DNA from 3 places in the Geobacillus sp. FSL W8-1251 genome. Region 3 is predicted to be linked to each of the others. Evidence: a T-box and tRNA genes for the amino acid it is inferred to sense, from the RefSeq annotation. Region 3 holds a T-box; the other regions hold tRNA genes.

Region 1 (10,447 bases), 2.3 Mb from region 3:
GCCCGAACGAGCCGCAGTGAAAAGGCCCAAGCGACTGTTTATCAAAAACACAGGTCTCTGCGAAGCCGAAAGGCGACGTATAGGGGCTGACACCTGCCCGGTGCTGGAAGGTTAAGGGGAGCGCTTAGCGGAAGCGAAGGTGCGAACCGAAGCCCCAGTAAACGGCGGCCGTAACTATAACGGTCCTAAGGTAGCGAAATTCCTTGTCGGGTAAGTTCCGACCCGCACGAAAGGTGTAACGACTTGGGCGCTGTCTCAACGAGAGACCCGGTGAAATTATACTACCTGTGAAGATGCAGGTTACCCGCGACAGGACGGAAAGACCCCGTGGAGCTTTACTGCAGCCTGATATGGAATTTTGGTATCGCTTGTACAGGATAGGTGGGAGCCTGGGAAGCCGGAGCGCCAGCTTCGGTGGAGGCGCCGGTGGGATACCACCCTGGCGGTATTGAAATTCTAACCCGCACCCCTGATCGGGGTGGGAGACAGTGTCAGGCGGGCAGTTTGACTGGGGCGGTCGCCTCCCAAAAGGTAACGGAGGCGCCCAAAGGTTCCCTCAGAATGGTTGGAAATCATTCGGAGAGTGCAAAGGCACAAGGGAGCTTGACTGCGAGACGGACAGGTCGAGCAGGGACGAAAGTCGGGCTTAGTGATCCGGTGGTTCCGCATGGAAGGGCCATCGCTCAACGGATAAAAGCTACCCCGGGGATAACAGGCTGATCTCCCCCAAGAGTCCACATCGACGGGGAGGTTTGGCACCTCGATGTCGGCTCATCGCATCCTGGGGCTGTAGTCGGTCCCAAGGGTTGGGCTGTTCGCCCATTAAAGCGGTACGCGAGCTGGGTTCAGAACGTCGTGAGACAGTTCGGTCCCTATCCGTCGCGGGCGCAGGAAATTTGAGAGGAGCTGTCCTTAGTACGAGAGGACCGGGATGGACGCACCGCTGGTGTACCAGTTGTCCCGCCAGGGGCACCGCTGGGTAGCTATGTGCGGACGGGATAAGCGCTGAAAGCATCTAAGCGTGAAGCCCCCCTCAAGATGAGATTTCCCACCGCGTCAGGCGGGTAAGATCCCTCGAAGATGACGAGGTCGATAGGTCCGAGGTGGAAGCGTGGCGACACGTGGAGCTGACGGATACTAATCGATCGAGGGCTTAACCTAGAAAAGCGGAGGCGCCCCGGCTTCTTCCCGAAACGGTTATCTAGTTTTGAAGGAATGAAAAAAAGTCCTTGACAATAAGCTCAATTCCCTTATAATAATACTTGTCGCCATTGCCTAGTGGTGATAGCGGAGGGGAAACACCCGTTCCCATCCCGAACACGGAAGTTAAGCCCTCCAGCGCCGATGGTAGTTGGGGCCAGCGCCCCTGCAAGAGTAGGTCGCTGCTAGGCAAAGAACGTGGAGTATTAGCTCAGCGGGAGAGCACCACGTTGACAGCGTGGGGGTCACTGGTTCGATCCCAGTATACTCCACCATCATGGGGCGTTAGTTCAGGGGGAGAACGCTTCGCTGGCAGCGAAGAGGTCAGGGGTTCAAATCCCCTACGCTCCATTGTATGCGGTCGTGGCGGAATGGCAGACGCGCTAGGTTGAGGGCCTAGTGGGGGCAACCCCGTGGAGGTTCAAGTCCTCTCGACCGCATCGCTCCAAACAGTTATGGAGGAGTACCCAAGTCTGGCTGAAGGGGTCGGTTTCGAAAACCGATAGGGGTGTCACAGCCCGCGGGGGTTCGAATCCCTCCTCCTCCGCCATAAATATTGACTTAGATCAATTGGTAGAGACGAGCATCTGCATCGTCGAATTTGCTTCGAGTTGTCCCGACGCATCCAGCGTCTTCGAATTGGCTGGGAGAGGAAGGGACACAACAGAAGCCAAGGAGTCACGGTCTACTTCTATCATGCCGACTTAGCTCAATTGGTAGAGACGAGCAGCTGCTTCGTCGAGTCGGCTTCGAGTTGCCTCGACGCATCCTGCTTCCTCGAAACAGCTTGTAGAGGAAGAGGCACAGATCACAACAATAAGCCACCTTCTTGCATTTATTTTATGCCGACTTAGCTCAATTGGTAGAGCAACTGAATCGTAATCAGTAGGTTGCGGGTTCGAGTCCTGCAGTCGGCATCACGATTACGGAGGGGTAGCGAAGTGGCTAAACGCGGCGGACTGTAAATCCGCTCCCTTTGGGTTCGGCGGTTCGAATCCGTCCCCCTCCATTTTTATTTCTTATAAGCGGGCCTATAGCTCAGCTGGTTAGAGCGCACGCCTGATAAGCGTGAGGTCGGTGGTTCAAGTCCACTTAGGCCCATCACTTATGATGGACGACAAGAATGATTCTTGTCGTCTTTTTTGCGTTGTCGCTAAAGGCATAATGTGCTCTACCATCTCCATGGAGAATCCTCTAACTTTCACATGTCAACGAAAGGGTGCCCCCGTTCAGACACCCTCCCTTGGTTTTTACTTGAAAGTGGTTTTAGCAGAGAAACTTCCGCTTCAAACAAAACTAGAAGCCGTTCACGGAACGATAGTCCGTTTGCCTAATGGACGTACTTCCCATAATCAGGGGTAGCGATACGGTCAAAATTACGGGCGAGTTTTGTCAACCCTTCACGCAACTCTTTGCCGGCGACAGGAGCACCGTGTCCGGTGATGGCGACTGACGGAAAGAGTGCGGCTAACTTGCGCACCGACTCGCGGGCGGCGCGCCAATCGATGGTATAATAGCGCGGTGGGCCGCTGATTTCGATTTGTTGGGTCAACACTTTATACAGTGAATCTTGGCGGACGGTGACGAACGCGTCGCCGGCGATTAAAGCGGCGTCGCGCGGCCGAAATAACGAAATGTGGCCTGGCGTGTGCCCCGGTGTGTGGATCCAGCGGAACTCCGGCAAGTGCGGAACGGTGCCGTTCTCTGGCAGCGGATGAACGCGATCGCCCAGTTGAATCGGTTCATTTGGGAAAAACGGTGATATTTTGGCGATGAAGCCGCCCTCGACGGAAGCGTCAGGTTCAGGATAGCTCGCCTTTCCAGTCAAATACGGCAGTTCAGCCGGATGGGCATACACCGGGACATTCCAATGCTTGACAAGCTCAACAATCGCTCCAACGTGGTCAAAATGGCCGTGGGTTAAAACAATGGCTTGCGGGCGACTGCCGCTGCCAAAGCGGTCTTCCACGACTGAAACAATGTCATCGGCTGATCCCGGCATGCCAGCGTCGACTAATACAAACGCGCGGTCGTCCGGGCGGCCGACAAGGCAAATGTTCACGATTTGGATCGTATGGTAGTACAAATCGGGCAGCACGCTGACTCCGAGGCCGCTCGCTGCTGACGTCGCAGGTATGAAACGATAGTCTTCTCCGTAGTGCAGTTGTTCCTCTGCCATGGGAACTCCCTCCTTGCACGAATGGATAGCCCATCGATAGGATTCCTTATCGAGAAGTGGGATATGCAACGCTAGGTTCGAACGGAAAACACCTTCCGCATTTTCCTCTTTGGCCGCTTGCTCGACATGCCCCGCCAAATAATGGTACTATAAAGGAAACCTGAATCCGTGATAAAAACGCGTTCAAACTGCTGAGAAAGCTTGATAAATCAACAAATATCACACTTTTTGCTTTTCACTCAATAAGTGAACATCCGAAACTGGGCTAAACCCTTGATATGATTACGTTTTCCGGTGCTTTTGATGAGCTGCTGTCACGGATTCAGGGGAAAGAAGGAAAGGAGGAAAACAGGATGAGCATTTTGAAAAAAGGATTGGCGTTCGGGCTTGGGCTTGCGATCGCCAGCAAAGAACAAGCGGAAAAATTGATCGATGAGTTGGTCAAAAAAGGAGAGTTGTCGCTTGATGAATCGAAGGAAGTGATCGATCAATGGAAGCAGCAAACCGAAGCGCGGAAAGCGGAAGTACAGCGGCTTGTACGCGAGCAAATCAAGCAGGTGATCGATAAACTCGACTTGGCGACGAAAGAAGACGTGCGGCAGCTCGAGGAGCGAATCCGCCGTCTTGAAGAAAAGGAACAAAGCGGGCAGTAAACCGATGCGGCCTGTCCGCTCGCTTTTTACCGCCTTAGGAGAGATGTCTCGATGATCGGAAAACGGGTGCGCCATATCGGAAGGTACCACGAAATCGCCGCCTCCTTGCTTCGGCACGGATTCGGGATGATCGTCGATGAGCTCGGCTTTTCGTCGTTTCTTGCGTTGCCGCCGCGATGGAGAGCGGAGCAAGGGAAAAAGGAAGGAAAAACGGTTGGGGAGCGGCTCCGCCTTGTGCTCGAGGAGCTCGGCCCGACGTTCGTGAAGCTCGGGCAAATTGCTAGCACACGGCCGGATTTGATTCCCGCTCCGATCATCAGTGAGCTCGAAAAGCTGCAAGACCAAGTTCCGCCGTTTCCGTTTGCCGATGTCCGCCGGATTGTCGAAGCGGAGTTTGGAAGTTCGCTGGAAACACTCTTTCGTTCATTTGAGGAAATGCCGCTCGCTGCCGCTTCGCTTGGACAAGTGCACCGGGCGGTTCTTCCTTCCGGACAGGCCGTGGCGGTGAAAGTGCAGCGCCCGCACATCGCTGCGCGGGTGGAGACGGATCTGGAAATTTTGCAAGATTTGGCCGTGCTGGCGGAACGCCGTCTCGATTGGGCGGCAACTTACCAATTGTCTGAGATTGTCGATGAACTGGCGCGTTCATTACGGCAGGAGCTGGATTATACAGTCGAGGCGCGCCATGCGGAACGGTTTGCACGGCAGTTTGCCGGCGATTCGTCGGTGTATGTCCCGAAGGTGTTTTGGGATTATACGACGAAAACAGTGCTCACGATGGAATATGTCGAAGGGATCAAACTCGGGGAGATCGAGCGGTTGAAAGCGAACGGCCACTCCTTAAAAACGATCGCCGAGCGTTTGGCTGAAGCAACCTTTCAACAAATGTTTGAGCATGGATTTTTTCATGGCGACCCTCATCCTGGCAATGTATTTGTTCTTGACGATGGAACGCTTTCCTTCATTGACTTTGGCTTGATGGGCCGCCTTCGACCTCATGTCAAACATCATCTTTCTTCACTCATCATCGCCTTAATGCGGCAAAACACGGATGGGGTGTTGGGTGCGATTTACGGTTTAGGAATTGTTCCTGACGGAGTCGATGAAGGAAAATTGCGCGATGATATTGACGAGTTGCGGGAGAAATACTACCGCGTCCCGCTCGGTGAGATCAGTCTTGGGGAAGCCGTCGAGGATTTGCTTTCGGTGGCATTTCGCCATGGCATTCGCATCCCAAGCGATTTGACGCTGTTAGGGAAAGCGCTGTTGACGGTCGAAGGGGTCGTGGAGACGCTTGACCCGCAGTTTCGCATCATGGATGTGGCCGAACCGTTTGGGAGAAAGCTGATGAAAGAGCGTCTTCGGCCTGACCGGGTGGCGGAAACGGCGTGGAAACGGATTTTCGACTACGGTGAATGGCTGCTTCGCTTGCCGGACAGCGTAAAGGAATGGACGAAAATGATGCGGCATGGCAAGCTTCGATTGGAAATCACGGCGCCTGATTTGGAAACGCTGCTAAAGAAGCTCGATCAGATTACGAACCGACTGTCCATTAGCATCGTTCTTCTTTCGTGGAGCATCGTCATGGCTGGCATGATGATCGCTTCATCGTTCGGACGGCAGTCGATGCTGCTATGGAAAATTCCTGCTGTTGAAATCGGATTAGGTGTGTCCGCTTTTCTTTTTGGTTGGCTGCTTTACTCGATTTTTCGTTCGGGAAAGTTTTAGCGTTTGTTGCACAATGTTAAAAAGGGCTAAACCATTTTCTGTCTCATAGAAGGATTTTTCTTTCTCGATCGCGAAACAAGTACTGCAAAACCAAAGAGGGAAGGAGGAAACCCGATGCCCATTGTCAACCCAAGCCGGGAAGAAATCGGCGACATTTTGCGCAAGGCGAAGCGGATTGCCGTTGTCGGCTTGTCCAACAATCCCGAGCGCGAGTCGTATATGGTGGCGAAGGCGATGAAAGACGCCGGATACGAAATCATTCCGGTTAATCCGATGATCGAGGAATGGGAAGGCATTCCAGCGGTCGACAAACTGACGGATATCGAAGGACATGTCGATATCGTCGATGTGTTTCGCCGTTCCGAACATTTACCGGAGCTCGCCCGCGAGTTTGTGCAAATCGATGCGGACGTATTTTGGGCGCAACTTGGCGTCATCAATGAAGAAGCATACGCGTTTTTAAAGGAAAAAGGCTATACGGTGATTATGGATCGCTGCATTAAAGTAGAACACGCGCTCACGAAACGCCCGTAACAGGCAAAGCGCGCCATTGACGAAACGGCCATCTTCTCTAAGATGGTCCTTTCGTTTTTCAGGCGCCGTTGTCCGATTTTGTCAAGCGGTGTCAAAAGACAATGGACAGCTGGTCATTTTATGATACAATAAAACAGAAACAGATGTTCTTGTTTTGGCAGAAAGGGGTGGGCTTGTGGCAAAGCAAGCGATACATGACTATAACGAAGATGCCATTCAAGTGTTAGAAGGGCTTGAGGCGGTGAGGAAGCGGCCGGGGATGTACATCGGCAGCACCGACAGCCGCGGGTTGCATCATCTTGTTTATGAAATCGTCGACAACTCGGTCGATGAAGCGTTGGCCGGATATGGAAATTACATTTTGGTGCAAATACATAAAGACAACAGCATCACCGTCCTTGATGAAGGGCGCGGCATGCCGGTCGGGATGCATAAGCTTGGCAAGCCGACGCCGGAAGTCATTTTGACGGTGCTCCATGCCGGGGGCAAGTTCGGCCAGGGCGGCTATAAAACGAGCGGCGGCCTGCACGGAGTCGGGGCGTCGGTTGTCAACGCCTTATCAGAATGGCTGGTCGTCACGATTCATCGCGACGGCTTCATGTACCGGCAGCGGTTTGAGCATGGAGGCAAACCGGTGACGACGCTAGAGAAAATCGGCACAACGAACAAAACCGGAACCATCATTCAATTTAAGCCGGACCCAACGATTTTCAGCACGACGGTCTTCGATTATGAAACATTGAGTGAACGGCTACGCGAATCGGCGTTTTTGCTGAAAGGGTTGAAAATCGAACTCGTTGACGAACGGACCGGCATGCGGGAGGTGTTCCATTACGAAAACGGGATTGAAGCGTTTGTGGCCTATTTGAATGAGGAGAAAGATGTGCTCCACCCGGTTGTGTATTTTGCTGGCGAGCAAAACGGCATTGAAGTCGAGTTTGCGTTCCAGTTTCATGACGGTTATTCGGAAAACGTGCTGTCGTTTGTCAACAACGTGCGCACAAAAGACGGCGGCACGCATGAGGCGGGTGCGAAAACGGCGATGACGCGCGTTTTTAACGAATACGCCCGCCGTGTCGGTTTGCTCAAGGAAAAAGATAAAAATTTGGAAGGAACCGATATTCGCGAAGGATTGTCCGCGGTCGTTTCGGTGCGCATCCCAGAGCACTTGCTTCAGTTTGAAGGGCAGACGAAAGGAAAGCTCGGAACGAGCGAAGCGCGTTCGGCCGTCGATGCGGTGGTGTCCGAGCAGCTCATGTACTTTCTGCAAGAAAACCCGGACGTAAGCGCGATGCTCATTAAGAAAGCGATCCGGGCCTATCAGGCGCGTGAAGCGGCCCGTAAAGCGCGCGAAGAGGCGAGAAGCGGCAAAAAGCGGAAAGGGAAAGAGGCGCTCTTAAGCGGCAAGCTGACGCCGGCGCAAGGGCGCAATCCGCAAAAAAACGAGCTGTATTTGGTCGAAGGCGATTCGGCGGGCGGTTCGGCGAAACAAGGGCGCGACCGCCGCTTCCAGGCGGTCCTTCCGCTGCGCGGGAAAGTCATCAACACGGAAAAGGCGAAGCTTGGCGATATTTTGAAAAACGAGGAAATCAATACGATCATCCACGCCATCGGCGGCGGCGTCGGCGCTGATTTTTCGCTCGATGATGTCAACTACGACAAAGTGATCATTATGACCGACGCCGACACGGACGGCGCCCATATTCAAGTGCTGCTTTTGACGTTTTTTTACCGCTACATGCGTCCGCTCATTGAAGCGGGAAAAGTGTACATCGCCTTGCCGCCGCTTTATAAAATCAGCAAAAAAAGCGGCAAAAAGGAAGTCATCGAATACGCATGGACGGATGAGCAATTGCGGGAAATCACGAAACGAATGGGCCGCGGCTATACGATTCAGCGCTACAAAGGGCTTGGCGAAATGAACGCCGATCAATTGTGGGAAACGACGATGAATCCGGAAACGCGCACGTTGATCCGCGTGCGCATTGAAGATGCGGCTCGCGCCGAGCGGCGGGTGACGACACTGATGGGCGATAAAGTCGAGCCGCGCCGCAAATGGATTGAAACGCATGTTGCCTTTGGGCTTGAGGAAGAGCCAGGGTGGATCGGCTGATGGCGGTGCGAAAAGACGCCGCCATGATTGCGCCGATGTCTTGTAGGAAAGGAGAGGTATGATGGCAGAGCGATTGTTGGAATTGCCGTTAGAAGACGTGCTTGGCGACCGCTTCGGCCGCTACAGCAAATACATCATCCAAGACCGGGCGCTGCCCGATGCGCGCGACGGGCTGAAGCCCGTGCAGCGCCGCATTTTGTATGCGATGTACATCGATGGCAACACGGCCGATAAACCGTTTCGTAAGGCGGCGAAAACGGTTGGGAACGTGATCGGCAATTTTCATCCGCATGGCGACTCGTCAGTGTACGAAGCGATGGTGCGGATGAGCCAAGAGTGGAAGCTGCGCAACGTGCTGATTGAAATGCATGGCAACAACGGCAGCCTCGACGGCGACCCGCCGGCGGCGATGCGCTACACGGAAGCGCGCTTGTCGGCGATCGCCGCTGAGTTATTGCGCGACATTGACAAGCAAACGGTCGCGTTTGTGCCGAACTTTGACGATACGACGGAGGAGCCGACCGTCTTGCCGGCGATGTTTCCGAACTTGTTGGTGAATGGCTCGACCGGGATTTCGGCCGGCTATGCGACCGACATTCCGCCGCATGCGCTCGGCGAGGTGATCGATGCTGTCCTGATGCGGATTGACCGGCCGGATTGCACGGTTGAGGAGCTGATGACCGTCCTTCCCGGCCCTGATTTTCCGACCGGCGGCATCATCCAGGGGAAAGACGGCATCCGCAAGGCGTATGAGACCGGCCGCGGGAAAATCATCATCCGCGCCAAAGCCGCCATCGAGCAGGCGAGAGGCGGGAAAAAGCAGATTGTCATCACGGAGTTGCCGTATGAAGTGAACAAGGCGAATTTGGTGAAAAAAATTGACGAGCTTCGTTTGGACAAAAAGCTCGACGGCATTGCTGACGTCCGCGATGAAACGGACCGGAACGGGCTGTCGATCGTCATCGAGCTGAAAAAAGACGCCGATGCCGAGGCGATCCTTAACTATTTATACAAAAACACCGATTTGCAAGTGCCATACAGCTTCAACATGGTGGCGATCCATGAACGCCGGCCGAAGCTGATGAGCTTGCCGGAGCTGTTGGATGCCTACATCGCCCACCGGAAGGACGTCGTCACGAACCGTTCGCATTTTGAGCTCAAAAAAGCGAACGAGCGGAAGCATATTGTCGACGGGTTGATCAAAGCGCTCTCGATTTTGGATGAGGTGATCGCGACGATTCGGGCGTCGAGTGACAAGCGCGATGCGAAAGATCGGCTGATGGCGGGCTACGGGTTCACCGAGGCGCAAGCGGAAGCGATCGTGACGCTTCAGCTTTACCGGCTGACAAACACCGATATCGCCGCGCTTCGGCAGGAAGCGGAAGAGCTCGACAAAACGATCGCCGAGCTGAGCGCGGTGTTGGCCGATGAGAACAAGCTGTTGTCGGTCATTAAAAAAGAATTGAAGGCCATGAAAAAGCAATATGCTGACGAGCGGCGAACGGCGATTGAAGAGGAGATCGAAGAGCTGAAAGTGAACGTTGAAGCGCTCATTCCGGCTGAAGATGTGATCGTGACCGTGACAAAGGAAGGATACGTGAAACGAACGAGCTACCGTTCGTACAGCGCATCGAACGGTCAGGACATCGGCATGAAGGAGACCGACCGTCTGCTCGCCCAGCTCGAGATGAATACGACCGATGTGCTCTTGCTGTTCACCCGCCGCGGCTATTATTTGTATTGCCCGGTTCATACGCTGCCGGACATCCGCTGGAAAGAGGTCGGCCAGCATATTTCAAGCTTGATTCCGCTGGAACGCGACGATGAGCTCATCGCCGCTGTCCCTGTTTCCTCGTTTGAGACGGACGAACAGCTCGTCTTCGTCACGAGGCAAGGGATGGTGAAACGGACCGAGCTTTCCCAATACCAAGTGCAGCGCTACACGCGCCCGCTTGTTGCGGTCCATGTGAAAGACGATGATGAGGTCGCCGCCGTCTATGCGACGGACGGCCGCGGCCTCCTTTGGCTGGCGACGCATGA
Region 2 (10,447 bases), 890 kb from region 3:
TATTGCTTTGGCATGTCGGCGTCGGCTTTATTTTCAGCGTCATCAGCCAGGCGGGCTTTTTTGCCTATTTGACCGTCCATCGGTTCGGACTTGGCATGTTCCGTTCCCTCTGGAACGCTGTCCAGCTTGTTTTGATCATATTCGTGCTGTTCGATCTAGTCTATTTCCGCTACATGGTGTTTGCGGATAAAGGCGATTCGATCATCCCGTATGTATTGACCGCCTTGTTTATTTTGGCGGTTGGCTTAGCCGTTGCCTACATAAAAAGCGCGCAGACGAACAAAGGGGCATTCGTCCCGGCGCTGTTCTTTATGGTCGTGGTAACGGTGATTGAATGGTTTCCCGTTTTGCGCATCAATGACCGAGACTGGTTATATTTGATGCTGATTCCGTTATTAGTATGCAATGCATATCAACTTCTTATACTGCATAAATTGACAGGCGGCGCAGGATCGTCCGCGTAAAGCGCCGCCTGTTCTTTTTTGTCGGGCCGCTCATTCTAAAAGGAAACATGATCAGGATATCATCCAACTGCAACGGCCATGCTAAAGTCTTGAGGGAAGGCTGGCGGCTTTTAGGCGAAAACCCGCCTCCCGCCCTTTTTAGTCGATCCCTTTGCTTTCTGCTTCACCGTTGGCCAGCAGCTCAGAGAGGCTGGCGTTTTTATAGCCGTTTTCTTTCATGGCTGCAATAATTTTCGGCAGCGCCTTTGCCGTTTGTTTGGCTGAGTCGGACGCGTGAAGGAGCACAATATCGCCCGGCTCCAAATCGCTTGTAACGTTGGCGACAATTTGCTCTGTACCGGGATTCAGCCAGTCCTTCGAGTCAACGCTCCAATGCACAACCGTGTAGCCGAGAGACTCCGCAACTTTTAGCACCTTTTTGTTAAAATTCCCTCCCGGGGGGCGCAGCAACTCGACGTTTTTCACACCTAACATGTCGAACACTTTCTCCGCCATCATTAAATCTTGGCGGATTTTAGCGTTCTCGAGTTCTGCATAATTGACAAAATTATACCCCATGCTGCCGATTTCATGCCCTTCCTCTTTGATCCGCTTTACGACGGACGGATGGCGTTCAGCCCATGAGGCTGATAAAAAAAAGGTTGCGTTTTTAATCCCGTGTTGCTTCAATACGTCCAAAATTTTTTCCGCGTTCTCATCCCCCCAGCTAATGTCAAACGTCAATGCCACCTCATCGCGGTCATTGTCCACCTTGTACACGGCCTTAGGCCCAGAGGAAAGCGAAAACACGGGTCGGTTCATTTCATAAGCGTATAGGATGAACGCAGTGAAAAAAGCAGAACAAATAATAATGAGAGCTTTTTTCAATGTCCGCCCATTTAGTGCGTAAAACATGGCTTCCATCCCTCCCTAAACAGTTGTCCTATGTACATCTTATGCGGCGGTCTATGGCGGTTATGAAACATAATTGCCACTCCTTGGCGCCAGAGTAGGCAAAAGCGGGGGTGAGGATAAACATGGATTGGGATCCGCAAACTTCCTAAAAATATTATCTTGCATTTTTGGAGGTAAAGTGGTATATTTTTAAACGTCGCTGTTCGGAAAAGCAGCTTGGCAACAGCGAAGCAAAAAAGTGGTTGACATCAAAAAATTGTTATGATAATATAAAAGAGCTGTTTACAAAGGACAATTTACAGCGTTCCTTGAAAACTGAACGAAACGAAGCGCGACGAAAAGCGGAGGTCCGCGGGTCGCCGCGATGGGCAAATGTTCTTCGCCTGCAAGGGTGCTTGCACCCGGAAGGCGAAGGTTATTTGACCCCGAGCGGCGGCGGACCGAAGCTGGACAATCGAAGCTGGACAATACGAAAAGCAGAGGTCCGCATGGGCCGAAGCAAAAGCCAATCAACTTTCTTTGGAGAGTTTGATCCTGGCTCAGGACGAACGCTGGCGGCGTGCCTAATACATGCAAGTCGAGCGGACCGGATTGGGGCTTGCCTTGATTCGGTCAGCGGCGGACGGGTGAGTAACACGTGGGCAACCTGCCCGCAAGACCGGGATAACTCCGGGAAACCGGAGCTAATACCGGATAACACCGAAGACCGCATGGTCTTCGGTTGAAAGGCGGCCTTTGGGCTGTCACTTGCGGATGGGCCCGCGGCGCATTAGCTAGTTGGTGAGGTAACGGCTCACCAAGGCGACGATGCGTAGCCGGCCTGAGAGGGTGACCGGCCACACTGGGACTGAGACACGGCCCAGACTCCTACGGGAGGCAGCAGTAGGGAATCTTCCGCAATGGGCGAAAGCCTGACGGAGCGACGCCGCGTGAGCGAAGAAGGCCTTCGGGTCGTAAAGCTCTGTTGTGAGGGACGAAGGAGCGCCGTTCGAAGAGGGCGGCGCGGTGACGGTACCTCACGAGAAAGCCCCGGCTAACTACGTGCCAGCAGCCGCGGTAATACGTAGGGGGCGAGCGTTGTCCGGAATTATTGGGCGTAAAGCGCGCGCAGGCGGTCTCTTAAGTCTGATGTGAAAGCCCACGGCTCAACCGTGGAGGGTCATTGGAAACTGGGGGACTTGAGGGCAGGAGAGGAGAGCGGAATTCCACGTGTAGCGGTGAAATGCGTAGAGATGTGGAGGAACACCAGTGGCGAAGGCGGCTCTCTGGCCTGCACCTGACGCTGAGGCGCGAAAGCGTGGGGAGCAAACAGGATTAGATACCCTGGTAGTCCACGCCGTAAACGATGAGTGCTAAGTGTTAGAGGGGTCACACCCTTTAGTGCTGCAGCTAACGCGATAAGCACTCCGCCTGGGGAGTACGGCCGCAAGGCTGAAACTCAAAGGAATTGACGGGGGCCCGCACAAGCGGTGGAGCATGTGGTTTAATTCGAAGCAACGCGAAGAACCTTACCAGGTCTTGACATCCCCTGACAACCCAAGAGATTGGGCGTTCCCCCTTCGGGGGGACAGGGTGACAGGTGGTGCATGGTTGTCGTCAGCTCGTGTCGTGAGATGTTGGGTTAAGTCCCGCAACGAGCGCAACCCTCGCCTCTAGTTGCCAGCATTCGGTTGGGCACTCTAGAGGGACTGCCGGCGACAAGTCGGAGGAAGGTGGGGATGACGTCAAATCATCATGCCCCTTATGACCTGGGCTACACACGTGCTACAATGGGCGGTACAAAGGGCTGCGAACCCGCGAGGGGGAGCGAATCCCAAAAAGCCGCTCTCAGTTCGGATTGCAGGCTGCAACTCGCCTGCATGAAGCCGGAATCGCTAGTAATCGCGGATCAGCATGCCGCGGTGAATACGTTCCCGGGCCTTGTACACACCGCCCGTCACACCACGAGAGCTTGCAACACCCGAAGTCGGTGAGGTAACCCGCAAGGGAGCCAGCCGCCGAAGGTGGGGCAAGTGATTGGGGTGAAGTCGTAACAAGGTAGCCGTACCGGAAGGTGCGGCTGGATCACCTCCTTTCTAAGGACGAAAAGCGGAAGCGCCGCGTTCGGCTCTCGAAGCCAAATGTTCTTCACCCGGAGGGGTGCTGGCACCCCGAGGGGGAAGGTTATTTGGCAGAAGAGAGCCAGGCGCTGGAGCTAGACAAGACGAAAAGTGGAGGCCGCAATGGCCAACTGTCGATACACAGCGCTTTCGTTTCGTTCAGTTTTGAAGGAATGAGAAATTCCTTCAAAAGCGCCTGTGCCTGCGTCTGCTAGCAGGTTCGGGGAAGTAGCTTCGTTTGCGTCTGCGTCTACAAGCGGATTCGGAGAAGCCGAATTCCTCGACGCAAGACTGCAGAGAAGCAAATTCAAGAAGCAGTCTCGTTCCTTGAAAACTAGATAACCGGAAAAGCGGAGGCTCGCGGGTCGCCGCGATGGGCAAATGTTCTTCGCCTGCAAGGGTGCTTGCACCCGGAAGGCGAAGGTTATTTGACCCCGAGCGGCGGCGAGCCGACGCTAGACAATAAGGAAGAAGCCGAGAGCGCTGTAGGTTAAGCTAGAAAGGGCGCACGGTGGATGCCTTGGCACTAGGAGCCGATGAAGGACGGGGCAAACGCCGAAACGCTCCGGGGAGCTGTAAGCAAGCGTTGATCCGGAGATGTCCGAATGGGGGAACCCACTGTCCGTAATGGGGCAGTATCCATGCCTGAATCCATAGGGCATGGAGGGCACACCCGGGGAACTGAAACATCTTAGTACCCGGAGGAGAAGAAAGCAAACGCGATTCCCTGAGTAGCGGCGAGCGAAACGGGAACAGCCCAAACCAAGAGGCGTGCCTCTTGGGGTTGTAGGACCGCTCATTGTGGGAGTGAGAAAGGAACGGGGTAGACGAACCGGTCTGGAACGGCCGGCCAGAGAAGGTGACAGCCCTGTAGTCGAAACTTCGTTCCCTCCCGAGCGGATCCTGAGTACGGCGGGACACGGGAAATCCCGTCGGAAGCAGGGAGGACCATCTCCCAAGGCTAAATACTCCCTAGTGACCGATAGTGCACCAGTACCGTGAGGGAAAGGTGAAAAGCACCCCGGAAGGGGAGTGAAAGAGAACCTGAAACCGTGTGCCTACAAGTAGTCAGAGCGCGTTCATGCGTGATGGCGTGCCTTTTGTAGAATGAACCGGCGAGTGACGATGGCGTGCGAGGTTAAGCCGAAGAGGCGGAGCCGCAGCGAAAGCGAGTCTGAACAGGGCGAAAAGTACGTCGTCGTCGACCCGAAACCAGGTGATCTACCCATGTCCAGGGTGAAGGCCGGGTAACACCGGCTGGAGGCCCGAACCCACGCACGTTGAAAAGTGCGGGGATGAGGTGTGGGTAGGGGTGAAATGCCAATCGAACTTGGAGATAGCTGGTTCTCCCCGAAATAGCTTTAGGGCTAGCCTCGGGATGGAGAGTGTTGGAGGTAGAGCACTGATTGGGCTAGGGGCCCTCATCGGGTTACCGAACCCAGTCAAACTCCGAATGCCAACGACTTATGCCCGGGAGTCAGACTGCGAGTGATAAGATCCGTGGTCGAGAGGGAAACAGCCCAGATCGCCAGCTAAGGCCCCAAAGTGCACGTTCAGTGGAAAAGGATGTGGAGTTGCAAAGACAACCAGGATGTTGGCTTAGAAGCAGCCACCATTTAAAGAGTGCGTAATAGCTCACTGGTCGAGTGACTCTGCGCCGAAAATGTACCGGGGCTAAACGTGCCGCCGAAGCTGCGGGATGACCGTTGGTCATCGGTAGGGGAGCGTTCTAAGGGCGTTGAAGCCAGACCGGAAGGACTGGTGGAGCGCTTAGAAGTGAGAATGCCGGTATGAGTAGCGAAAACAGAGGTGAGAATCCTCTGCGCCGAAAGCCTAAGGGTTCCTGAGGAAGGTTCGTCCGCTCAGGGTTAGTCGGGACCTAAGCCGAGGCCGAAAGGCGTAGGTGATGGACAACAGGTTGAGATTCCTGTACCACCTCCTTCCCGTTTGAGCGATGGGGGGACGCAGGAGGATAGGGCGAGCAGGCGGCTGGAAGAGCCTGTCCAAGCCGCAAGGCTGATCCGTAGGCAAATCCGCGGATTGTAAGGCCAAGCGGTGATGGCGACGGAGTCATCCGGAAGTCCCCGATTTCACACTGCCAAGAAAAGCCTCTAGCGAGGGAAGAGGTGCCCGTACCGCAAACCGACACAGGTAGGCGAGGAGAGAATCCTAAGGCGCGCGGGAGAACTCTCGTTAAGGAACTCGGCAAAATGACCCCGTAACTTCGGGAGAAGGGGTGCTCGTTTGGGTGAAGAGCCCGAACGAGCCGCAGTGAAAAGGCCCAAGCGACTGTTTATCAAAAACACAGGTCTCTGCGAAGCCGAAAGGCGACGTATAGGGGCTGACACCTGCCCGGTGCTGGAAGGTTAAGGGGAGCGCTTAGCGGAAGCGAAGGTGCGAACCGAAGCCCCAGTAAACGGCGGCCGTAACTATAACGGTCCTAAGGTAGCGAAATTCCTTGTCGGGTAAGTTCCGACCCGCACGAAAGGTGTAACGACTTGGGCGCTGTCTCAACGAGAGACCCGGTGAAATTATACTACCTGTGAAGATGCAGGTTACCCGCGACAGGACGGAAAGACCCCGTGGAGCTTTACTGCAGCCTGATATGGAATTTTGGTATCGCTTGTACAGGATAGGTGGGAGCCTGGGAAGCCGGAGCGCCAGCTTCGGTGGAGGCGGCGGTGGGATACCACCCTGGCGGTATTGAAGTTCTAACCCGCACCCCTTAGCGGGGTGGGAGACAGTGTCAGGCGGGCAGTTTGACTGGGGCGGTCGCCTCCCAAAAGGTAACGGAGGCGCCCAAAGGTTCCCTCAGAATGGTTGGAAATCATTCGGAGAGTGCAAAGGCACAAGGGAGCTTGACTGCGAGACGGACAGGTCGAGCAGGGACGAAAGTCGGGCTTAGTGATCCGGTGGTTCCGCATGGAAGGGCCATCGCTCAACGGATAAAAGCTACCCCGGGGATAACAGGCTGATCTCCCCCAAGAGTCCACATCGACGGGGAGGTTTGGCACCTCGATGTCGGCTCATCGCATCCTGGGGCTGTAGTCGGTCCCAAGGGTTGGGCTGTTCGCCCATTAAAGCGGTACGCGAGCTGGGTTCAGAACGTCGTGAGACAGTTCGGTCCCTATCCGTCGCGGGCGCAGGAAATTTGAGAGGAGCTGTCCTTAGTACGAGAGGACCGGGATGGACGCACCGCTGGTGTACCAGTTGTCCCGCCAGGGGCACCGCTGGGTAGCTATGTGCGGACGGGATAAGCGCTGAAAGCATCTAAGCGTGAAGCCCCCCTCAAGATGAGATTTCCCACCGCGTCAGGCGGGTAAGATCCCTCGAAGATGACGAGGTCGATAGGTCCGAGGTGGAAGCGTGGCGACACGTGGAGCTGACGGATACTAATCGATCGAGGGCTTAACCTAACAAGAAAAGTGGAGGCCGCCTGCTTATCGGCGAGGCGCGCTGGAGGGCCTGCGAGCGGGCTTAGCCCGCCGCAGCAGGACCGAAGCGTCGCGAGCCGATGGCGGCCGGAACTAGACAGCGAAAAGCGCAGGCGAGCGGCGGCGAGCCGGAGCTAGACAATGAAAAGTGAAAGCGCCCCGGCTTCTTCCTGAAACGGTTATCTAGTTTTGAAGGAATGAACTTCCTGTTGACAAATAAAGCAAGGTGGATATAATAATTATTGTCTAAAGCAAATCGATCATCCATTGCCTAGTGGTGATAGCGGAGGGGAAACACCCGTTCCCATCCCGAACACGGAAGTTAAGCCCTCCAGCGCCGATGGTAGTTGGGGCCAGCGCCCCTGCAAGAGTAGGTCGCTGCTAGGCAATGTTATTCACTTCGCAATAGCTCAGCGACGAGCTTTAGCATCGTTGAATTTACTTTGAGTTGTCCCGATGTATCTGACTCCTTATGAATTGGCTGGCAGAGGAAGAGGCAACAAGCACATTGAGAAGATGTGCATGACATATAGTTTATTCATCATTCCGCAATAGCTCAGCGGTAGAGCAACCGGCTGTTAACCGGTAGGTCGTAGGTTCGAATCCTACTTGCGGAGCCATTTTTATGCTTCCATAGCTCAGTAGGTAGAGCACTTCCATGGTAAGGAAGAGGTCACCGGTTCGAGCCCGGTTGGAAGCTCCATTTCTCACTGGCCCGTTGGTCAAGTGGTTAAGACACCGCCCTTTCACGGCGGTAACACGGGTTCGAATCCCGTACGGGTCACTTTCGTTCAAATCAACCGCCCTTCGAAGGGCGGTTGATTTGAAAATGTATAGCCACATGGCAACAGTGACATAATAATTACCGGATATCGAATCGTTTCACAGCGTTGGGCTATAGCCAAGCGGTAAGGCAACGGACTTTGACTCCGTGATGCGCTGGTTCGAATCCAGCTAGCCCAGCCATTATTTTTTGTACATAAAATTTACATGCTATGGGTCATTAGTTCAGCAACGAGCGTTACATCATCGAGTTGGCTTCGAGTTGCCCCGACGCATCTGACATCTTCGAATATGCTAGTAGAGGAAGGGGCATCGTTGTCTCGGAGTGTTATTGAACCCATGAGCCATTAGCTCAGTAGGTAGAGCAACGAGCGTTGCATCATCGAGTTGGCTACGAGTTGTCCCGACGCATCTGACATCTTCGAATAAGCTTGTAGAGGAAGGGGCATCGTTCACTGTGAGTGTATACCTAACCATGAGCCATTAGCTCAGTAGGTAGAGCATCTGACTTTTAATCAGAGGGTCGGAGGTTCGAGTCCTCCATGGCTCACCATAGCGCGGAAGTAGTTCAGTGGTAGAACACCACCTTGCCAAGGTGGGGGTCGCGGGTTCGAGTCCCGTCTTCCGCTTGGGCGGGGCCTTAGCTCAGCTGGGAGAGCGCCTGCTTTGCACGCAGGAGGTCATCGGTTCGATCCCGATAGGCTCCATCAAGAGCAGACTGCTTGACAACCACAAGCAGTCTGCTCTTTTTTGTTATATCGGTATAAATATTCAAAATTTTGTCAAGTTGAGTCATCCCCTTTCTTTCCTCTACAATAAAGACGTAACGAAAGGAGTGGGAGACAGCATGAAGCCAATTTCAATTATCGGGGTTCCGATGGATTTAGGGCAGACACGCCGCGGCGTTGATATGGGGCCGAGCGCAATGCGTTATGCAGGCATCATCGAACGTCTGGAACGTCTTCATTACGATATTGAAGATTTGGGAGATATTCCAATTGGGAAAGCAGAGCGGTTGCACGAGCAAGGAGATTCACGGTTGCGCAATTTGAAAGCGGTTGCGGATGCGAATGAGAAACTCGCGGCGGCGGTTGACCAAGTCGTTCAGCGGGGGCGCTTCCCACTTGTGCTGGGCGGCGACCATAGCATCGCCATTGGCACGCTTGCCGGGGTGGCGAAACATTATGAGCGGCTTGGAGTGATCTGGTATGACGCGCACGGCGACGTCAACACCGAGGAAACGTCGCCGTCTGGAAACATTCATGGCATGCCGCTGGCGGCGAGCCTCGGGTTTGGCCATCCGGCGCTGACGCAAATCGGCGGATACAGCCCCAAAATCAAGCCGGAACATGTCGTGTTGATCGGCGTCCGTTCCCTTGATGAAGGGGAGAAGAAGTTTATTCGCGAAAAAGGAATCAAAATTTACACGATGCATGAGGTTGATCGGCTCGGAATGACAAGGGTGATGGAAGAAACGATCACCTATTTAAAAGAACGAACGGATGGCGTTCATTTGTCGCTTGACTTGGATGGCCTTGACCCAAGCGACGCACCAGGAGTCGGAACGCCTGTCATTGGAGGATTGACATACCGCGAAAGCCATTTGGCGATGGAGATGCTGGCCGAAGCACAAATCATCACTTCAGCGGAATTTGTCGAAGTGAACCCGATCTTGGATGAGCGGAACAAAACAGCATCAGTGGCTGTAGCGCTGATGGGGTCGTTGTTTGGTGAAAAACTCATTTAATGCATGTGAGCAAAGAGGGTTGGTTGCGGGATTTACGGATATGATGATGATTCACGAGTGTTGATTATCCAAAATTAGACATACGCCTTCCATAAATTTGGGCATACTCAAACAAAGCAGCGGCCATCCCGGATTTCCAATCGAGAGGAAGCTGCCCAGAGAAAAAACGGCGAACAAACGAAATGAAGGAAAGAGAGACGTTCGTCCGTTTTTTGGTTTGATCATACAGCCATCGCAGCAACACATACGCGATGAACGCCGCAAACAGTTGGTTGTATACCGCATTTTCCGTCGTGCCAAACAAGGTCGGGACATTCAGATATTGCTTCACCCAACGGAAAAAGATCTCAACAGTCCAACGTTGTTGGTACATGTCGGCAATGGTTTCCGCAGACGCATGGAAGAGGTTCGTCACGACCCGAATGTCGCGGCCATTCGCATCTCGAAAGATCACTACCCGGTGACGCTTGGTGGAGCGGTATTGTTTCGTTCCCAACTGGCACGTGAAGTCGGCTTGAACCGATGAAGATGCGCTCGGAAGGCGGTTCAAGCTTTTTTTCTGATGAAGTTCGATGTTGTCCTTCATCCGAATGACAAAGAGCTGATGCTGCTCCACAAATCGATCGAGGCGTTCGATTTTGAAATACGCCCGGTCTTCCACGAGCACTTGTTGAGCGTTCGTCAACTGTTCTCCCACCGGGCCATCATGACGCAGTCCGATGGTTTCCACCACGTCTGCCGGCAACGAGGATTCCGGCGAATACGCGACGTGCAGCTTCACTCCGGCGCGTTCGCCGTGATACGGAGCCCATGGGAGGCGGTTTTTCCCGACCGTGACGGTCGTCGAATCCACCACCCGAAGCGGTTTGGGAAACCGAAGCGAACGGCGGGTTTGGCGGTTGCACTTGGAAATGATCAACGCCAACAAGCGTTTCATGATGTCATAGGGAACTTCTTTCGCTTTCTTGGATACTGTGGAATAATGGAATCGCGGCAATCCATACAGAGGCCCCACATCGGCTCCGT
Region 3 (10,447 bases):
GGCCGTAACCGCGAAAGTGAAAGAAGCGATCAAAAAGTTGGCATTTTTGTACGGCATCCCGCCGCTGGAAATGCAAAAAATTGTCCTCGGCGTCATCGATCCGGCATACGAGATTGACATTGACGCCCTGCGCCGGGCGGCCCGGGAGTGGTATGAGATCGAGCACGGCGGCGCCGCCCCGCGCCTTGTCGAACGGGTGCAGCCGCTCGCTTACCGGACGATGGAATACATCGAGCCACGCACAAAAGAGGAGGCGTTGATGAAGCAGCTCGAGACGATCTCCCCGCGCCAGCTTCTGAAGGAAATTTCCGGGGGAGCGGAGCCGTCGCTCGCCGATTTGCAATTGATCGAAGATATTATGTTTCAACAGCAGCTTCTTCCGGGCGTCGTCAATGTGCTGATTTATTACGTCATGCTGCGGACGAATATGAAACTATCGAAAAAATATGTCGAGAAAATCGCCAGCCATTGGGCGCGCAAAAAGGTGCGCACCGTCAAAGAGGCGATGGAGCTGGCTAAAGAGGAAGCAAAGACGTACCAAAACTGGGCGAATGAAAAAGAAAAAGGGACGCGGACAGTGCGCAAAGTCGTGCGCACTGAAATCGTCCCCGACTGGCTGAACATGGATTACAGCCAACCGGATGATGACGACTTTGATGTGGAACAGGCGCGCAAAGAGCTCGAGGAACGGCTGAAAAAATACCGTGATGGATCGTAGGTGTAAAGGCGATGGAACGAGTAAATCAACTGTTGCAGCGGCTGTTCGGAAACGAAGGGTTCCGGCGGCGCTATGAACAAATGCGGCGCTATATTTTGACGCATCCGGACGTGCAGCCGTTTTTGCAGGCGCACGAGCAGCAGCTGTCGCGCGATGCGGTGGACCGAAGTTTAATGAAGCTGTACGAATTTATCGAGCAACATGGCCATTGCCGCCAGTGCCCAGGGCTCGAGCAATGCCCAAATATGTTGCCGGGGTATCATCCGAACTTGGTGGTCGCCGGCGGGCGAATTGACGTTGAATACGACCGCTGCCCGAAAAAAGTGCAAGATGATGAACGGAGAAGGCAGGAAGCGCTCATTCAAAGCATGTTCGTGCCGCGGGAAATTTTGCAAGCTTCGCTGTCGGATGTGGATCTTAGCGACGATGGGCGCATTAAAGCCATCCAGTTTGCAGAGAAGTTCGTGACGGAGTACGAGCCGGGGAAAAAAATGAAAGGATTGTACTTGTACGGGTCGTTCGGCGTCGGCAAAACGTATTTGCTCGGGGCGATCGCCAATGAACTGGCGAAACGGAACATTCCGTCGCTCATCGTCTATGTGCCGGAGCTGTTTCGAGAGCTGAAGCATTCATTGCAAGATCAGACGATGAACGAAAAGCTCGATTATGTGAAAAAAGTGCCGGTGCTCATGCTCGATGACCTTGGAGCGGAGGCGATGTCGAGCTGGGTGCGCGACGATGTGCTCGGCCCAATTTTGCAATACCGGATGTTTGAAAATTTGCCGACCTTTTTCACCTCCAACTTTGATATGAAGCAGCTCGCCCACCATTTGACGTATTCGCAGCGCGGCGAGGAAGAAAAAGTGAAAGCCGCCCGCATTATGGAGCGGATCCGCTCACTCGCGCACCCGGTTGAAATTACCGGGCCAAACCGCCGCGAATGATGGATAAGCGGTCAAACGGCGCGCTTACGGCGTCCCCTGACGCAAGGGGGCGCCGTTTTTCTGCGCTGGGGCGGAAAGGATGCATTCTCCGCCAGCCGCCAAGGAGCGGGGCATCTTGGCGAATGAACCCGTTGCGAATGTCTGTGCGCTCCGTCCGCCGCAGCCGCCGAGCGGCGCATCCCTGTAGGCGGGAAACGTTGGACGTTTTGCGCTTTTTTAGTCTAAACAGCTGATTGTCCCCATATATATAAACCAAGTGTTGATCTCGGAGAAGGGGGGACAGCGGGTGATCGAAATCCATTTTGACAAGGCAAGCGAGGCGGAGAAACTGTTTTGGCTGCTGAATGAACGGAAACGGGATGCCTGTCCGCTGTTTCACGCCGCTTACGACGGAAACAAGATCGTGGCGGTTTACATATACGGCGATGAGAAGCACGTGCTCGAGACGTATATCATACCAGCCATGACTGCATTTGTGCAGTCTGTCCTCGAAGACCGGCTGTTGTTGTCGATCATTTCCGGTGTCTTTTATTTTCGCGACCGCGAGGAACAGCAGCAAATTTTGGCGCTCGCCCATTCGTTTTTGGACGGTGAACGGCGCGATTATCAGAAAGGGGCGGAGTTTGCTGCTTCGCGCATGGCGCTGCTGCGCGAGGCGTGCGCTTCGTTTTTTCGCGACGGGCTGTCCTTCTCGTTTTCGTCGTTTGTCACCTTTCGGCTGAAGCCGTACATCGAGCGGCTTGAACATTATGTCGGGCTCGCGATTGACGAGTACAAATTGGAGCAAGAGTATCAAACTTTCGTGCAAATGCTGCGCGAATGCCTGGTTGGCCGGACGCCGCAATGGCCGCGCCTGTATTTGGTGCACGACCCGCCGCACTTCGTGTTTTACGACCGCCACCGCCGCGAGCTGTCGGCGGCGGAAGTGAAACGGCTGATCGACCGCCATCTCGTCGTCAGCCAGCCGATGTATATCGATTCTTCGGTGCTCGCGCCGCTTGTCTCGCTTGCTCCGGCGGAAATTGAGCTGTATACCGACCACCCGGATGACGGCATGGTGCAGACGCTGCAAAACGTGTTTCAAGAGCGGCTTCGCCTCCGCCGCCGCGCTGATTTTTCCCGCTTGTTTGTCGCCAGCGCCGGAAATGGGGAAGAATCTTGATTTTTCTTTTCGGTTCCGCTATAATATCGTACATAAATAACCGCATAGACAAGCGATGACGAGGATATGGGTGCATTTTTACGGTTTCCAGAGAGGGAAGGCGGCGGCTGGAACCTTCCTAACACGAAAAATGCGCTTACCCCCTCAGAGCTGCGGCAGCGAACGGAGCGCCCAGTAGTTGCCGCCGGTGGCTAGCCGTTATTGTTGTTGAGCCATGGCGTTGTGTTGCCATGGGAAGAAGGGTGGAACCACGACGAAAACTCGTCCCTTTTGAGGGAGGAGTTTTTTTCTTTTTTAATTATGACAAAGGAGTGATTGCCGATGCCAGACATGATTCGCATCACGTTCCCGGACGGAGCGCAAAAGGAGTTTGCGAGCGGGACATCGACCGAAGACATCGCCGCGTCGATCAGTCCGGGGCTGAAGAAAAAAGCGATCGCCGGGAAACTGAACGGCCGGTTCGTCGATTTGCGCACGCCGCTTCATGAGGACGGCGAGCTGGTGATTATCACCCAAAATATGCCAGAGGCGCTTGATATTTTGCGCCATAGCACCGCCCATTTAATGGCGCAGGCGATCAAACGGCTGTATCGCAACGTCAAGCTCGGCGTCGGACCCGTTATTGAAAACGGCTTCTACTATGATATCGATATGGAGCATAAGCTGACGTCGGACGATTTGCCGAAAATTGAGGCGGAAATGCGCAACATTGTCAAAGAAAACTTGGATATCGTCCGCAAAGAAGTGAGCCGTGAAGAAGCTATCCGGCTGTATGAAGAAATCGGCGATGAGTTGAAGCTCGAGTTGATCGCTGATATTCCGGAAGGCGAGACGATTTCCATTTACGAGCAAGGCGAGTTTTTCGACCTTTGCCGCGGCGTGCACGTGCCGTCGACCGGCAAGATCAAAGAATTCAAGCTGCTCAGCATCTCGGGGGCCTACTGGCGCGGTGACAGCAACAACAAAATGCTGCAGCGCATTTACGGGACAGCGTTTTTCAAGAAGGAAGATTTGGAGCGCTATCTGCATCTTCTCGAAGAGGCAAAGGAGCGCGACCACCGCAAATTAGGAAAAGAGCTTGAGCTGTTTGCGACGTCGCAAAAAGTCGGGCAAGGCTTGCCGCTTTGGCTGCCGAAGGGGGCGACGATCCGCCGGATCATTGAACGGTATATCGTCGACAAAGAAATCGAGCTTGGCTATGACCATGTGTATACGCCGGTGCTCGGCAGCGTCGAGCTGTACAAAACGTCAGGACACTGGGACCATTACAAAGAAAACATGTTCCCGCCGATGGAAATGGACAATGAACAGCTTGTGCTGCGTCCGATGAACTGCCCGCACCATATGATGATTTACAAAAGCAAGCTGCACAGCTACCGTGAGCTGCCGATTCGCATCGCCGAACTTGGCACGATGCACCGCTACGAAATGTCCGGAGCGCTTACCGGCTTGCAACGCGTCCGCGGCATGACGCTTAATGACGCCCATATTTTCGTGCGCCCTGACCAAATCAAAGACGAGTTTAAACGTGTCGTCAACTTGATTTTAGAAGTATACAAAGATTTCGGGCTTGACGAGTACTCGTTCCGCTTGTCATACCGCGATCCGCATGACAAAGAAAAATATTACGACGACGATGAAATGTGGGAAAAAGCGCAACGAATGCTGCGCGAAGCGATGGACGAGCTTGGTCTCGACTACTATGAGGCTGAAGGGGAAGCGGCGTTTTACGGGCCGAAGCTCGATGTGCAAGTGCGCACGGCGCTCGGCAAAGACGAAACGCTCTCAACGGTGCAGCTCGACTTCCTCTTGCCGGAACGTTTTGACCTTACGTACATCGGCGAAGACGGGAAGCCGCACCGCCCGGTTGTCATCCACCGCGGCGTCGTCTCGACGATGGAGCGGTTTGTCGCGTTCTTGATCGAAGAATACAAAGGCGCGTTCCCGACATGGCTCGCCCCGGTTCAAGTCAAGGTGATCCCGGTGTCGCCGGAGGCGCACCTCGATTACGCCTATGACGTGCAGCGGACGCTGAAAGAACGCGGCTTCCGCGTTGAAGTCGACGAGCGCGACGAAAAAATCGGCTACAAAATCCGCGAAGCGCAAATGCAAAAAATCCCGTACATGCTCGTTGTCGGCGACAAAGAGGCGGCCGAGCGAGCGGTCAACGTCCGACGCTACGGCGAAAAAGAGAGCCGGACGATGGGGCTTGATGAATTTGCTGCCTTGTTAGCGGAAGACGTGCGGGAAAAACGGGCGAAATAAGGAACGACCTATGGCGGTCCGACGCGTTTCGGACCGCTTTTTTTCGCGCGCAGGCGGAGGCTGGAGCGCATTGTTGCGGTCAACTGAAAATTTTCTCTTGCTAACGAAGTGAGAATCCATTATAATAAAGGACGTTGTGTTTATCAAGAGCCGCTCCTTGACATGCCATCGCCAAGGTGGTATAGTGTATAAAGTGGAATGATTGCTTGTTTGTAACGAAAGCAGAAGCGCCCGCTTCTCACCTGACCGACGCTAAGAAGGCTGTTGGCAGGTTGTTACGGTTCGCCAACTTTTTGTCCGAACGTCGTGCGCGGGTGCTTTGTGCATCCGCGCTTTTTCGTTGAGAGCGGGCTCTGCCGGCAAACAAGCCAGTTGGAAAAAACCTTGGAGGTGGCTCATTATTAGCAAAGATTTCATTATCAACGAGCAAATTCGTGCCCGGGAAGTGCGCTTGATCGATCAAAACGGCGACCAACTTGGCATCAAGTCGAAGCAGGAAGCGCTCGAAATTGCGGCGAGACGCAACTTGGACCTCGTGCTTGTGGCGCCGAACGCCAAACCGCCTGTTTGCCGCATCATGGATTACGGGAAATTCCGCTTCGAGCAGCAGAAGAAAGAAAAAGAAGCGCGCAAAAAGCAAAAGGTCATCAATGTGAAAGAAGTGCGCCTCAGCCCAACGATCGAGGAGCATGACTTCAACACGAAACTGCGCAACGCGCGCAAGTTTTTGGAAAAAGGCGATAAAGTGAAAGCGACGATCCGCTTCAAAGGACGGGCGATCACCCATAAAGAAATCGGACAGCGCGTCCTTGACCGCTTATCGGAAGCGTGTGCCGACATCGCGGTCGTCGAAACGGCGCCGAAAATGGACGGGCGCAACATGTTTCTCGTGCTCGCACCGAAAAACGACAACAAGTAAGGAGGAAACTGTGATGCCAAAAATGAAAACTCACCGCGGCTCGGCGAAACGGTTCAAAAAGACGGCGAGCGGCAAATTGAAACGCGGCCATGCGTATACGAGCCACTTGTTTGCCAATAAAACGAAAAAACAAAAGCGTCATCTCCGCAAAGCGACGCTTGTCTCGCCTGGCGATTTCAAACGCATTCGCCAAATGCTCGACAACTTGAAATAACGACCGACTATAGGAGGGAACGATTATGCCACGCGTAAAAGGTGGACCAGTGACGCGCAGACGTCGCAAAAAAGTATTGAAGCTTGCGAAAGGCTATTTCGGCGCGAAACACGCGTTATATAGAGTTGCGAACCAGCAAGTGATGAAATCGCTCATGTATGCGTATCGCGACCGCCGTCAACGGAAGCGCGATTTCCGCAAACTGTGGATTGTCCGCATCAACGCGGCGGCTCGCCAAAATGGCTTGTCCTACAGCCGTTTGATGCACGGCTTGAAGCTGGCCGGCGTGGAAGTGAACCGGAAAATGCTCGCCGACTTGGCGGTGAACGATCAAGCCGCGTTCGCCCAACTCGCCGACTTGGCGAAAGCGAATTTGAATAAATAACAACGATGGCCATCCTTGATCAGGATGGCCATTTTCTTATCAAGGAAAGGGATCGATATGGTACAATACGGAATAGCGATCAATCTTCTTGCCTTTTTTATGATGGGGCTCGACAAACAAAAAGCGAAACGCCGCCGCTTTCGCACCGCTGAGCGGACGCTTTGGCTGCTGGCGTTTGCGGGCGGGGCCATCGGTGCGGCAGCTGGAATGTACACGTTTCGCCATAAAACGCGCCATCGGGCTTTTGGCTATGGCTTGCCGCTGTTGGCAGCGGTGGAGCTGTTTCTCTATTGGCGATGGATGAGGTAGAAAGGGGAGGAAAGAATGAATTGGCCTTTGCTTTACGATATGCAGCGCATGTTGGATCGGCGCATTGAAACGGAGCATGGCTTGATGGAGGAAGATTTGTTTGCCCGCAAGCAGCTCGCCTTTCTTGTGGAGCTGGGTGAACTCGCGAATGAGACGCGTTGCTTTAAATTTTGGAGCATCAAACCGCCCGCGCCAGCCGAGCGAGTGCTTGAGGAATATGTGGACGGCTTGCATTTTTTATTGTCGCTCGGGCTGGAGTGCGGCTTGTTTTATGAAGAAAACGAAGCTCCGTCGGCGGGACGGCCGCTTGTCGAGCAGTTTCTTGCCGTGTTTCGCGCCGCCGAGCGGTTCGGGGAGACGAGAGCGCGAGGGGAATATGATGCGCTGTTTGCGGAGTATTGGCGGCTTGGCGTGGCGCTCGGTTTTTCTTCCGATGACATCGAGGCGGCGTATCGGCGGAAAAATGAAGTGAACCACAAGCGGCAAAACGAGCGCTATTGATCTTTTTTTGGATGGCGAATGATTCATTTTGCCAATCGTCAGCCTTTTCAAGTATAATAAAAAAGTGGACAAAACCGGAAAGGAGTGCCAAGATGGCGAAGTTGGACGAAACGTTGACGATGCTGAAAGCGCTGACCGATGCGAAAGGCGTCCCGGGCAATGAGCGGGAAGCGCGCGATGTGATGAAGACATACATAGCTCCGTATGCGGATGAAGTGACAACGGATGGCCTCGGCAGCTTGATTGCCAAAAAAGAAGGGAAATCGGGCGGGCCGAAAGTGATGATCGCCGGCCATTTGGATGAAGTCGGCTTTATGGTGACGCAAATCGACGACAAAGGCTTCATCCGCTTCCAAACGCTTGGCGGATGGTGGAGCCAAGTGATGCTCGCCCAGCGCGTGACGATCGTGACGAAAAAAGGCGACGTCACCGGCGTCATCGGTTCGAAGCCGCCGCACATTCTGCCGCCGGAGGCGCGCAAAAAACCGGTGGAAATCAAAGATATGTTCATCGACATCGGCGCGACAAGCCGCGAGGAAGCGATGGAGTGGGGCGTCCGCCCGGGCGATATGATCGTGCCGTATTTTGAATTTACGGTATTGAACAATGAAAAAATGCTGCTCGCGAAAGCATGGGACAACCGGATCGGCTGTGCGGTCGCCATCGATGTGCTCAAGCAGCTGAAAGGCGTCGACCATCCAAACACGGTATACGGCGTCGGCACGGTGCAGGAAGAAGTCGGCTTGCGCGGCGCGCGCACGGCCGCCCAATTCATTCAGCCGGATATCGCCTTTGCGGTGGATGTCGGCATTGCCGGCGATACACCGGGCGTGTCGGAAAAAGAAGCGATGGGCAAACTCGGCGCCGGCCCGCACATCGTCCTGTACGACGCGACGATGGTGTCGCACCGCGGCTTGCGCGAATTCGTCATCGAAGTGGCGGAAGAGCTGAACATTCCGTACCGTTTTGATGCCATGCCGGGCGGCGGTACAGATGCGGGAGCGATTCATTTAACGGGCATCGGCGTTCCGTCGCTCACGATCGCCATCCCGACGCGCTACATCCACTCGCACGCCGCCATTTTGCATCGCGACGACTACGAGAACACGGTCAAGCTGCTTGTCGAAGTGATCAAACGGCTTGACGCCGACAAAGTGAAACAACTGACGTTTGACGAATAAAAACACCGGCCAATTCGGCCGGTGTTCGTCATTGTTTAACCGCCTGCTCGAGCGTGGTGAGCATCATGTCTTTTTGCTGTTCATTGGCGTGCGTCCAAATGGCTTCAAAGAGGACGCCGAGGCCGGGCAAATATTTTTCCTCGCCACGCTGGATCGCGTCCTCGATTGTATTCTCGAGCTGTTCTTTCGAGTTGTTGGCGACGTTGTGCATAATGGCTTTCCGCAAGTTCAAATCCATTTGTCTCACCTCATTGGCCGTATTATACACCGTTATCGTTTGCCAATGGCGGCGGATTTATACATGGAGCGGCTCTCGTATATGGTATAAATAGAGGAAAAACTAGACCGAAATGAGTGATGGCGACGATGGACGAGAAACCGAGCGGCCGGCGTGCGGAACGGAACGAGCCTGGCTTTGTGAAGGAACTTGGCTTTGGTCGTGAAAGATGACAACGGCACACATTTTGTTATAATCAAATGAAGAAACTTGACGAATGAGGTGACGACACAATGGAAAAAGCGACATTCGCCGGCGGCTGCTTTTGGTGCATGGTGACGCCGTTTGAGGAGCTTGACGGCATTTACGGCATCGTCTCCGGCTATACGGGCGGGCATGTCGAAAACCCAACATACGAGCAAGTGAAAACCGGCACGACCGGCCATTACGAAGCGGTGCAAATCACGTTTGACCCGGACGTCTTTCCGTATGAGCGGCTGTTGGAGCTGTATTGGTGTCAAATCGACCCGACCGATGACGGCGGCCAGTTTCACGACCGCGGGCCGCAATATCGGACGGCGATTTTTTACCATAACGAAAAACAGCGCCAGCTCGCCGAGCAGTCAAAGCGGGCGCTCGAGGAAAGCGGGCGCTTCTCGAAGCCGATTGTAACGAAAATTTTGCCGGCGACGACGTTTTACCCGGCGGAAGAGTATCATCAAAACTACCATAAGAAAAATCCGGAGCATTACAAGCAAGACCGCGCCGCGTCCGGGCGCGACGAGTTTATCGCCAAACATTGGGGGACGAAACGGTGAAGCGGATCGAATCGCCGAAAAATGCGCGCGTCAAACAATGGAAAAAGCTGCAGACCAAAAAAGGGCGCGATGAGACCGGATTGTTTTTGCTTGAAGGGTTTCATCTTGTCGAAGAGGCTGTAAAAAGCCGAGCGCCGCTTGTTGAGCTGATGGTGGACGAGCGGACAGCCATCCCGCCCGGCTGGGACGTCAGCGTCCCGGTTGTGATCGTGACCGAAGCGGTGATGAAGGCGATCAGCAGCACGGAGACGCCGCAAGGCATCGCCGCGGTGTGCCGACAGCTGCCGGCCGAGCTTGAAGGCGTGAAGACCGCCTTGCTCATTGACGCCGTGCAAGACCCGGGCAATCTCGGGACGATGATTCGCACCGCCGATGCCGCCGGGATCGATGCTGTCATCCTTGGCGAAGGGTGCGCCGATGTGTACAATCCGAAAGTCGTGCGGGCGACGCAAGGGTCGCTGTTTCATCTTCCGGTTGTCAAAGGCGATTTGGCGCAATGGATCGCGCGTTTCAAGGAGCAGGGCATTCCGGTGTACGGAACGGCCTTGGAGAATGCCGTTGATTACCGCACCGTTCCGCCTTCGTCTTCCTTCGCCTTGCTCGTCGGCAATGAAGGAAGCGGCGTCCGGCGCGAATGGCTCGAGATGACGACGGAAACCATCTACATCCCGATTTACGGCCAAGCCGAGTCGCTGAATGTCGCCGTCGCGGCCGGAATTTTGCTTTATTCCTTGCAGGCGGTGCGGTAAACGATGAGCTGCGCAAAGAAATTTCGGCCTGACCTTGCCTTTGCCGTTTTCTTTGCGTATAATAA

What was found. A T-box is a leader RNA that pairs with one kind of tRNA and senses whether it is charged. The one in region 3 lies ahead of thrS (threonine--tRNA ligase), so its partner is inferred to be a tRNA-Thr.
Region 1: it encodes a tRNA-Thr, which carries the amino acid that the T-box ahead of thrS (threonine--tRNA ligase) is inferred to sense. The anticodon was not compared.
Region 2: it encodes a tRNA-Thr, which carries the amino acid that the T-box ahead of thrS (threonine--tRNA ligase) is inferred to sense. The anticodon was not compared.

Annotation. Positions count from the first base shown of each region.
Region 1 is NZ_JBBOUF010000001.1:76,458-86,904, forward strand. Features, by position in the region: rRNA gene NSS88_RS00360 (23S ribosomal RNA) at 1-1,161, shown strand, start outside; rRNA gene rrf (5S ribosomal RNA) at 1,275-1,391, shown strand; tRNA gene NSS88_RS00370 (tRNA-Val) at 1,401-1,475, shown strand; tRNA gene NSS88_RS00375 (tRNA-Ala) at 1,480-1,551, shown strand; tRNA gene NSS88_RS00380 (tRNA-Leu) at 1,558-1,640, shown strand; tRNA gene NSS88_RS00385 (tRNA-Ser) at 1,658-1,750, shown strand; tRNA gene NSS88_RS00390 (tRNA-Thr) at 2,045-2,117, shown strand; tRNA gene NSS88_RS00395 (tRNA-Tyr) at 2,128-2,209, shown strand; tRNA gene NSS88_RS00400 (tRNA-Ile) at 2,228-2,301, shown strand; gene NSS88_RS00405 (MBL fold metallo-hydrolase) at 2,531-3,379, opposite strand; gene NSS88_RS00410 (phasin family protein) at 3,733-4,032, shown strand; gene NSS88_RS00415 (ABC1 kinase family protein) at 4,084-5,760, shown strand; gene NSS88_RS00420 (CoA-binding protein) at 5,875-6,294, shown strand; gene parE (DNA topoisomerase IV subunit B) at 6,470-8,407, shown strand; gene parC (DNA topoisomerase IV subunit A) at 8,469-10,447, shown strand, end outside.
Region 2 is NZ_JBBOUF010000001.1:1,468,164-1,478,610, reverse strand. Features, by position in the region: gene NSS88_RS07730 (KinB-signaling pathway activation protein) at 1-464, shown strand, start outside; gene pdaB (polysaccharide deacetylase family sporulation protein PdaB) at 603-1,358, opposite strand; rRNA gene NSS88_RS07720 (16S ribosomal RNA) at 1,875-3,433, shown strand; rRNA gene NSS88_RS07715 (23S ribosomal RNA) at 3,946-6,873, shown strand; rRNA gene rrf (5S ribosomal RNA) at 7,162-7,278, shown strand; tRNA gene NSS88_RS07705 (tRNA-Asn) at 7,437-7,511, shown strand; tRNA gene NSS88_RS07700 (tRNA-Thr) at 7,519-7,594, shown strand; tRNA gene NSS88_RS07695 (tRNA-Glu) at 7,604-7,675, shown strand; tRNA gene NSS88_RS07690 (tRNA-Gln) at 7,783-7,857, shown strand; tRNA gene NSS88_RS07685 (tRNA-Lys) at 8,152-8,227, shown strand; tRNA gene NSS88_RS07680 (tRNA-Gly) at 8,232-8,303, shown strand; tRNA gene NSS88_RS07675 (tRNA-Ala) at 8,309-8,381, shown strand; gene rocF (arginase) at 8,522-9,421, shown strand; gene NSS88_RS07665 (IS4 family transposase) at 9,486-10,447, opposite strand, start outside.
Region 3 is NZ_JBBOUF010000001.1:2,361,133-2,371,579, forward strand. Features, by position in the region: gene NSS88_RS12440 (replication initiation and membrane attachment family protein) at 1-718, shown strand, start outside; gene dnaI (primosomal protein DnaI) at 730-1,662, shown strand; gene ytxC (putative sporulation protein YtxC) at 1,949-2,824, shown strand; T-box leader at 2,871-3,096, shown strand; gene thrS (threonine--tRNA ligase) at 3,146-5,089, shown strand; ribosomal protein L20 leader region at 5,303-5,434, shown strand; gene infC (translation initiation factor IF-3) at 5,430-6,008, shown strand; gene rpmI (50S ribosomal protein L35) at 6,022-6,222, shown strand; gene rplT (50S ribosomal protein L20) at 6,248-6,607, shown strand; gene NSS88_RS12475 (DUF1294 domain-containing protein) at 6,665-6,916, shown strand; gene NSS88_RS12480 (dUTP diphosphatase) at 6,932-7,417, shown strand; gene NSS88_RS12485 (M42 family metallopeptidase) at 7,510-8,598, shown strand; gene sspI (small acid-soluble spore protein SspI) at 8,627-8,836, opposite strand; gene msrA (peptide-methionine (S)-S-oxide reductase MsrA) at 9,109-9,633, shown strand; gene NSS88_RS12500 (TrmH family RNA methyltransferase) at 9,630-10,382, shown strand.